4 regions of the Nocardia sp. NPDC055053 genome follow, and region 3 is predicted to be linked to each of the others. Evidence: riboswitches for the same ligand, from Rfam matches in the RefSeq annotation. Region 3 holds a riboswitch; each other region holds the start of a gene.
What was found. A riboswitch is a leader RNA that binds a small molecule or an ion and turns the genes downstream of it on or off. The one in region 3 is predicted to bind S-adenosylmethionine.
Positions count from the first base shown of each region.

Region 1: another riboswitch for S-adenosylmethionine. It lies ahead of ACWF82_RS30180 (aminotransferase class V-fold PLP-dependent enzyme); the one in region 3 lies ahead of ACWF82_RS29870 (ABC transporter substrate-binding protein).
Region 2: another riboswitch for S-adenosylmethionine. It lies ahead of ACWF82_RS26195 (ABC transporter substrate-binding protein); the one in region 3 lies ahead of ACWF82_RS29870 (ABC transporter substrate-binding protein).
Region 4: another riboswitch for S-adenosylmethionine. It lies ahead of ACWF82_RS24890 (rhodanese-like domain-containing protein); the one in region 3 lies ahead of ACWF82_RS29870 (ABC transporter substrate-binding protein).

Region 1 is NZ_JBSGVD010000043.1:40,540-42,732, forward strand. It holds gene ACWF82_RS30170 (Pls/PosA family non-ribosomal peptide synthetase) at 1-347, opposite strand, end outside; gene ACWF82_RS30175 (MarR family winged helix-turn-helix transcriptional regulator) at 503-937, opposite strand; SAM riboswitch class IV at 1,224-1,338, shown strand; gene ACWF82_RS30180 (aminotransferase class V-fold PLP-dependent enzyme) at 1,387-2,193, shown strand, end outside.
Region 2 is NZ_JBSGVD010000031.1:6,643-8,835, forward strand. It holds gene ACWF82_RS26190 (hypothetical protein) at 1-518, opposite strand, end outside; SAM riboswitch class I at 731-824, shown strand; gene ACWF82_RS26195 (ABC transporter substrate-binding protein) at 840-2,193, shown strand, end outside.
Region 3 is NZ_JBSGVD010000042.1:24,051-26,243, reverse strand. It holds gene ACWF82_RS29875 (FMN-dependent NADH-azoreductase) at 1-558, opposite strand, end outside; SAM riboswitch class IV at 778-893, shown strand; gene ACWF82_RS29870 (ABC transporter substrate-binding protein) at 936-2,096, shown strand; gene ACWF82_RS29865 (ABC transporter permease) at 2,096-2,193, shown strand, end outside.
Region 4 is NZ_JBSGVD010000028.1:2,045-4,237, reverse strand. It holds gene ACWF82_RS24895 (O-succinylhomoserine sulfhydrylase) at 1-459, opposite strand, end outside; gene ACWF82_RS24890 (rhodanese-like domain-containing protein) at 470-886, opposite strand; SAM riboswitch class IV at 905-1,021, opposite strand; gene ACWF82_RS24885 (Rv0361 family membrane protein) at 1,067-1,525, opposite strand; gene ACWF82_RS24880 (FAD-dependent oxidoreductase) at 1,717-2,193, shown strand, end outside.

The DNA of each region.
Region 1 (2,193 bases), on a different contig from region 3:
CGTTCCTCCGGGTCGTCGGCGTCGACGGGCACATAGGCGGCGCCGCAGTAGAGGGCGGCCAGGATCGTCACGTACAGCGCCGCGCTGCCCGAGGGCATCCGCACGCCGACCCGGTCGCCCGGTCGCACGCCCGCCGCGGTGAGCTCGGCCATCCTGGCCTCGATCGCGGCGATCAGTTCCATATAGCTGAGCACGACGGTGCCGTCGTCGATGGCGGGTGCGCCGGGATGAGCCAGGGCGGTGCTGGTCAGGATGTCCACCAGGGTGCGTGGCGGCGCGGCCAGGTCGGCGCGCAACAGTGGGTCACGCAACCGGCCGGCCGGGTCCTCAGTGCGTGGCTCGAGCATGGCGCTCAGTCCACCTCTCATCGGTTGACCCCCATCGGTGTCGTCTGTTGTTTCACGGTCGGGTTACCGGAGGGCAAACGGGATGGTCACCAGGTGCCAACGGTACTCGGAGAAGGTGTGGCGCTACGGCACCGTGAGGCGTGCCGCGGCGCGGATCACGACGGCGATTCCGGGATTTCGCCGAGCGCGGTGAGCGTCAGCCGGTGCAGTGCGCGCTGTTCGTCGGCGTCGAGCCGCTCGAGCACCCGCGCGGTGGCATCGGCGATGAGGCGGTCGGTGCGCTTGCACTGCTTGCGCCCGGCATCGGTGATCCGCAGCCGGTACTTGCGGCGGTCCTTGCCGTCGCGGGTGCGCTCTACCAGGCCTGCGCGTTCGAGCGCGTCGACCAGCCGGACGACTTCGCTGCGGTCGATACCGAGCGCGTCGCCGACCTTCTTCTGTGTCAGGTCGGCGTTCTCCGCGATGAAGGTGAGCACCCAGTGATCGCGCAGCGGCACGTCGATCTCGGCGTGCAGTGCCTTGGTGAGCCGTCCGAGCGCGTACACCGGGTAGCGCGGCAGGCCGCGGACGGAGTTCGTGTTCGTGGACATGACGGCCACTCTAACAAATAGTGGGGAGACTCAATCATTTGGGTCATCCATCATGGATTGGGCAGATCATTGGGCTGTGATTGCGTAGTGGGCAACCTGACGGCAATCAATGCCTGTGCTCAGGGTGGCCGGTCATGTTGCGGGCGTTGGTATTACGTCGTCGGCGCGCGTGATGTTCCGGCGTGGGGCTGTCGCGCCGATCTTCGCGACGCCCGGCCGCTTCGGTTCGGGCGTGGCGATTCGGGTGGTTGACAGGTCGCGGGATCGTCTGTCACTCTCGTCAACAGGTCACGAGTACCAGCGACAAGCCCCGGCTAGCTGGTCGGCAACCCTCCTCCGCGGTGGGGTGCTCCGGGTGACGACCAGGCCGCCGTCCGCAGTGGGCGCGGCAAGCGCGGACTCGCAGCACCCTTTTCGGGAACGAGTCCCTGAGCCGACGGGATTTCGTCATGACCGCAGTAATCGACCCCACCTGTGCCCTGGCCGCCGTGTCCGGCGCCGACCTGCAGGTTCCGCTCGTGCAAGGCGGGACAAGCACCTACGCCAACTTCGACTACGCGGCGAGCGCGCCCGCGTTGCGGCAGGTCACCGACCGGATTTCGCGGCTGCTGCCGTACTACGCCAGCGTGCACCGCGGCGCCGGCTACGCTTCGCGGATCTCCACCGAGTGCTACGAGGCCTCCCGTGGCGCGGTCGCCCGGTTCGTCGACGCCTGTGACGACCAGGTCGTCGTGTTCACCCGCAACACCACCGATTCGCTGAACCTGCTGGCAGGCTGCGTGCCCGGCGAGACCGTCGTGCTCGATATCGAGCATCACGCGAACTTCCTGCCGTGGACTGCGCACGGGCGTCGCGTCGTGCAGGCCGCCGACACCGTCGAGGAGACGATCCGGCGGGTCGTCGCCGAATTGTGCAGCAAGCCCGCCGCGTTGCTCGCGGTGACCGGGGCTTCCAATGTGACCGGTGAGGTGCTGCCGCTGGAGCGGCTGGCCACCATCGCCCACCTGTGTGGCGCGCGGATTCTCGTCGACGCGGCGCAGCTGGCCCCGCATCGCCGGATCTCCTTGCGCGAGAACGGGATCGACTATCTCGCCTTCTCCGGGCACAAGCTGTACGCGCCGTTCGGCGCCGGTGTGCTGGTCGGCAAGCGGGACTGGCTCGACGCGGGCGCGCCGTACCTGGCCGGTGGTGGCGCGGTGCGCGAAGTCGGTGTGGAACAGGTCGAGTGGGCCGCGGCGCCGCAGCGGCACGAGGCG
Region 2 (2,193 bases), on a different contig from region 3:
CGCAGTTCGACGGGTACCTCGGGCGGGACCGTCGCGCGGACGATGTCGGTGATCGAGCCCATCGAGGCCAGGCCGCCGCGGCCGGTGCTGATGTTGAGCCAGGCCACCTGCATGCCGGAGGTCTTGGTGGTGGCGGTGTCCGGCGACAGGCCGTAGGGCAGGAAGGTGAACATCGTCTGGCCGGATTTCACGGCGGTGAGGTCGAGGCCGGGGATCTGGACGGTGTTCGACGGCCACGGGCCGGGGACCGCACCCGCGACGGCGGGAACGAGGCCGAGGTCGTCACCGGCGCAGTTCGCGGCGACCGTCGGATACAGGAACGGCTGGACGCCGAGCGCTTCGAGGGTGTCGACGACGGTCTGATACGCGCCGAGCAGGTCGCCGGGACCTGCCGCCTGCGCCGCCGGCGCATCCCTGGTTACCTCGGGCGCCGCCGCCGCGGTGGGCGCGGCCAGTAGCAGCGCGGCGGCACAGGCCGCCAGCGTGGTCGGTGTGGTGAAACGACGCGGCTCGGTCACGGCGTACTCCTCATGGACGCGAAGAAATCCGACGCTACTCCCGTACCGGACGCAATCCGCGCAGGTGAGATGACACCGAGCCGTCGGCGCGTCGCACAGTGTGCCCGAGTACGCCGCTGGTTCCAAGCTCTGCGCTCACGCTGATCCTTACCGTTGTGAAGGATCCCGGCAGTGCCACATGCTGATTCGGTACCGGCCCCTGCGGCCGGTCGTACCCATCCAGAGCGACCGAGAGACCTGGCTCGATGACGTCGCAGCAACCCGCCCGCTCCCGGGTGTGGGTGCTTCCGCCGGGTTCGATGGAGGAAGAAAGTGCACCCCGTGATCGGTCCCCGTCATCGTCTCGCCGCCGTCGCCGGCGTCCTCGCCGTCGCCACCTCCGTGGTCGCGTGCGGTAGCGACAGCGCAGGCTCGGGTGGGCAGGCCGGTCCGCCGCAGCCGGGCGGCACGCTGCGGTACGGCCTGTCACAGGCGCCGTCGTGCTCAGATCCGGCGCAGGCGGGCTCGAACCAGTCCATCTACGTCGCTCGTCAGATCGTCGACTCGCTCACCGACCAGGACCCGAAGACCGGCGCGATCACGCCGTGGCTGGCCACGAGCTGGGAGGTCAGCTCCGACGCGAAGGTGTTCACGTTCACGCTCGCCGACGGCGTCACCTTCAGCGACGGCACCCCGCTCACCGCGGACTCGGTGCGCGACACCTTCGACGCGGTCGTGAAGCTCGGTGGCGCGAAGGCGCCGCTCGGCTCGAGTTACCTCACCAACTACGTCGGTACGACCGCGGTCGACAAGCTCACCGCCCGAGTGGAATTCAGCCAGCCCAACGCCCAGTTCCTGCAGGCCTCGTCTACGCCGCAGCTCGGCATCCTGGCCAAGGCGACCAATGGCAAACCGGCCGAGGCCAGGTGCGCGGGCGACAATATCGGCAGCGGGCCGTTCACCTACGCCGGCTACAAGCAGGACGTCTCGGTGACGCTGGCGAAGCGGGCCGGATATCGCTGGGGCTCGGCGGTATTCGGACATGAGGGCGAGGCGTACCTGGACCGGATCGAATTCACCGTCGTCCCCGAATCCGGGGTGCGCACCGGCAGTCTCGTCTCCGGCCAGCTCGACGCGATCAGTGACGCGCTGCCCCAGGACGCGCCGCAGATCGAGGCGGTCGGCGGCCAGGTGCTGTCCACGTCCAACCCCGGCACGCCGTTCGGCCTGCACCCCAACGTGACTCGTGGTCCGCTGCGCGACCCCGCGGTGCGCCAGGCGCTGCTGCCCGCGCTGGACCGCAAGCAGCTCGTCGACACCGTGCTCGGCCCGCAGTTCAAGGTCGCGACCTCGACCCTGGCCTCGGCGACACCCGCCTACGCGGATCTCTCGGCACAGCTGCCCAACGACCCGGCCAAGGCGAAGTCGATCCTCGACCAGGCAGGCTGGGTTCCCGGCGCCGACGGCATCCGGACGAAGAACGGTGAGCGACTGAGCTTCTCGGTGACGTTCAGCCAGGTGTTCGCGGGCAACCAGGCGATCCTGGAGCTGGTGCAGCAGCAGCTTCGCCAGGTGGGCGTCGACCTGACACTGGACCTGGTGTCGCTGCCGGAGTGGACCGCCAAGATGAACTCCAAGGACTACGACTCCACCTACGGCAACTCCACGCGAGCCGACGGCGACATTCTGCGCACGT
Region 3 (2,193 bases):
GAGCACGGTCGGGGCGAAGCGGATCTCGGCGACGTCCTTGACGCCGATGAACCGGAGCCAGTCCTGCACGAACGGGGTGGCGAAGTCGCTGCCGAACTGGATCGGCACGCCCGGCTGGTGCACGCCGCTGGTGTAGACGGTGACGGCGCGCTTGCCGTCGAGCAGACCGCTGTAACCGACCTCGGGATCGAAGCCGAACGCCCACCCGGGCTGGGTGACGATGTCGACGTACTGCTTGAGGATGTAGGGCACCCCGTGGTTCCAGATCGGGATGTTGACGACATAGAGATCGGCGGCGGCGAACCGGTCGAACACCGCGCGCGCCTGCTCCCAGGCGGCGACCTGTTCGGGCGTCTGCTCCGACCCGGTGAACACGGCCAGTTTGGCCGCGGCCGCGTCGGTGCCGAATTCGGGCAGACCCGCGTCGAACAGATCGAGCGTGTCGACCTGCAAGCTGGAATCCTTCGCGGCGAGCGTTTCGATGAAAGTCTGTGCGATGGCGCGAGATTGGCTGAATTCGCCGCGTGCGGAGGCATTGATGTGTAGCAGAGTGGTCATGGGGAATAGCAGTACCGAGGCCGCCGACCCTCGACAATGATTTGTCGCACGCTGCGCTGATCCTCGCCGTGCCTGCCCGGTCATTTGTCTCGAGCTGATCGCAACCAGCCGCGCCACCGATCACCGCAGCTAGAGCCGTATCCGGCTGTCCCGGAACATCATCGAATGCGATCGCACGCGTCGGATCCGTCGCTGACCTGCTGCTACATTTCGACCCACGGTCACGAGTATCAGCAGTTTCGAGCCCCGGCTCGCTGATCGGCAACCCTCGCTTGGCGGTGGGGTGCCCCGGGTGACGACCAGGCGTTCTCGAAAGGAGAGCGCAAGCGCTGAATGCCCGGGTTTCCGTGGCGTCCGGATTCGAAGGAAAATCATCAATGAGCAAGTTCTCGATCGGCTCGCGCCGTCGTTTCAAGATTGTGGCGGGCGCGCTGGCCGCGGTGAGTGTGGCGGCCGCGGTGGTCGGTTGCAGCGACGCGGGCGGTGAATCCGCGAACGGAACTGTGTATTTCGGCGTTTCCGGTCCGCGCACCGGTCCGTCCGCCGAGTACGGCCGGCTGTGGCAGCAGGGCTTCGACCTCGCCCTCGACGAGATCAACGCCGCGGGCGGCATCAATGGCCGCAAGGTCGAATTGAAGTGGGAGGACTCGCAATCCGATCCCAAGCAGACCGTGCCGATCGCCACCAAGTTCGTCGACGACTCCTCGATCATCGCCGAGCTCGGTGACTTCTCCTCGCCCGCCTCGATCGCCGCGTCGCCGATCTACAACCGCGGCAAGCTCGTCCAGTACGGCTTCACCAACTCCGCGGTGGACTTCACCAAGGCGGGTGCCTACTCGTGGAGCCCGTCCATCACCCTCGATGTGTTCCAGGAGCGCAATGCCGAGTGGGTGAGCAAGAAGGCCAAGAAGGTGTCGGTGGTCTATCTCGAAACCGACTGGGGCAAGCAGGCATTCCAGTTCTTCGAGAAGTTCGCCGAGCAGAAGGGCGTCGAGATCGCCTACTCCTCGCCGATCCTGCCCGACTCCACCGATGTGAAGCCGATCCTGATCAAGGGCCGCGAGGCGAACCCGGAGGCGTTCGTGCACCTCGGGTACGGTCCCGACGGCGCGCTGGTGGTCAAGCAGCTGCGTGACGTCGGCTTCACCGGTCAGTTCTTCGGTGGCCAGAACACCCCGCAGTTCATCTCGCTGGCGGGCGCGGCGGCCGAGGGCGACATCGTCAACGGCATCTTCAGCCCGGCCGATCCCGACCCGAAGGTGCAGGACTTCGTCACCAAGTTCCGCGCGAAGTTCAACACCGACCCGGGCGACTTCAACGTCTACGCCTACGACGCCCTGAATGTGGTGGTGCAGGCGGCCAAGAAGGGCGGGGCCACTCGCGAAGGCGTCCTCGATGGCTTGAAGACCGAAACCCGGTTCACCGGAATCGGGCTCGGCACTTTCGCTTTCGATCAGGAGACCCGGCGCCCGAAGGGCGTGACCCCGCGTGAACTGGTGCTGACGGGCGGAAAGTTCGTCCCGACCGGCAATCGCTGATGTTCGACACGCTCGTCGCCGGTGTGGTCCATGGCAATGCGTACGCGCTGCTCGCCGTTGGCATCACCCTCATCTTCGGCGTCACCAATGTCATCAA
Region 4 (2,193 bases), on a different contig from region 3:
GAGCGCCTGCTCCCACTGCTCGAGGTCGTCACCGTCGACGAAGACGGTCTCGACACCCCAGCGCGGCAGGATCTCGTTGCACACCACGAAGCACGAGCCGAACAGGCTGCGCGCGGCGACGAGGCGATCGCCCGCCTTCAGCAGCGCGCCGAGCGCGGTGAACACCGCGGACATGCCGGAGGCGGTCGCGAACGCGGCCTCGGCGCCGTCGAGCAGCCGGATGCGCTCCTCGAACATCGCCACGGTCGGGTTGCCGTAGCGGGAGTAGACGAAGTGCTCGACCTCGCCGGTGAACGAGGCCTCGGCGGCCTCGGCGCTCTCGTAGACGAATCCCGAGGTCAGGTACAGCGCCTCGGAGGTCTCCTCGAAGCCGGAGCGGCGCAGGCCGCCGCGGACACCGAGGGTGGCCGGGCCGACGCCCTCGGGCAGTGGCTTGTCGAACGAACCACCGGTGATCATGCGTTTCTCCTTATGCCTGACGCCACGGCAGGCCGACCGCGCGCCAGCCGGTGCTGCCGCGCTGCCCGAACGCGTCGGGGCCGCCCTCGAAACCGTCGAGCACGTTGTAGGACGGGGCGATGCCCGCCGCGGTCGCCACGGTCGCGGCGCCGATGGAGCGCTGACCGGAGCGACACAGGAACACCACGGGCGCGTCGTCCGGCCGCCCGGCCAGCGCCTGCTCTAGCTCGGCGCCGAAGTTCGGGTTGCGGGTTCCGGTGCCGTCGACCCACTCGATGAAGTGGGCCGGGCGCTCGATGGAGCTGGTGTCGGGGATGCCGATGTGTGCCCACTCACCTTCGGTGCGCACGTCGACCAGCACCGCGCCCGGATGCTCGGTCAGGATCTCCCACGCCTTCTCAGGGGTGATGTCGCCGGCGTAAGTCATGTCGAAACCTCCTGCGTGAATCCGCTCTTGCCGTGGCGGTTGTCCGGCGCACGGCCAGGTCGTCACCCGGAGCACCCCACCGCGGAGGAGGGTTGCCGACCAGCGAGCCGGGGCTTGGTACTGGTACTCATGACCTTGCGAACTGAGATTGCCCCGGCACAGGTCACCGTGTCAAACGGTTCATGGTGTGCAGACCAGCCAGGCGCCGTCGACCCGGGTCAGGTTCCAGGTGCTGGTGGACGACGTGTCGCCGATCTGCACGGTGGCGTCGATCTTGGCGCGGTCGCCGTTGACGGTCGCCTTGTCGAAACCCTTCTTGTCGATCGTCACGGCCGATTTCGGGCCGCCGAGCCGTTCGGAGAGGCCGGATTTCTCCTCGTCGAAGCCGGGGCACGCGACACCGGGCGGCGGACGCAGCTCACTGCGCGAGCGCGCGTCGATATAGTTGGAGACGGCGGCCGTGAGCCGGTCGGCCTCTGTGACATTTTTCTCAGCGGGTGAGAGCAGCCCACCGAGCACGATGCCGATGAGCACGACCACCGCGATCACCGCGGCCGCTACGAACGGGACGACGGAACGCTTGTCGGTCTGATCCACCACGATGGGCTGGTCTTCCGAGCCTGATTGTTCCTCGTTCATGCTGTAATCCTGACAGACCGGGCGCGGGCAACCGCACCGCGCGCCGGGTGGCCACAACGCCGCAGATAGAATCGCCTTCGAATGCGGCCTGCTGCCGACGTCGAAGGCAGCTGCCAGCCGCCGGATCGCCAACTTAGCCTAAGCTAAATTGACGCCGTCAACAGTTCTCGACCAAAGGGTGCGCGTAGAAAATGACCGAACAGAGTGCAGCGACCCGCCCGCTCCGCATTGCGATCGTGGGCGCAGGACCGGCCGGTATCTACGCCGCCGACGCCTTGATGAAGTCCGATGCCGACGTGAGCATCGACCTCTACGAGCGCATGCCCGCGCCCTTCGGCCTGATCCGCTACGGCGTCGCGCCCGACCACCCGCGCATCAAGGGCATCATCACCGCCCTGCACAAGGTCCTCGACAAGGACCAGGTGCGGCTGCTCGGCAACATCGACTACGGCACCGACATCACCCTGGATGATCTGCGCCAGTTCTACGACGCGGTGATCTTCTCCACCGGCGCCAACGCCGACCGGGCCCTGCCGATCCCTGGCATCGACCTCGACGGCTCCTACGGTGCCGCCGACTTCGTGTCCTGGTACGACGGACACCCGGACGTGCCGCGCTCGTGGCCGCTGGACGCGGAGAAGGTCGCCGTCCTCGGCGTCGGCAACGTC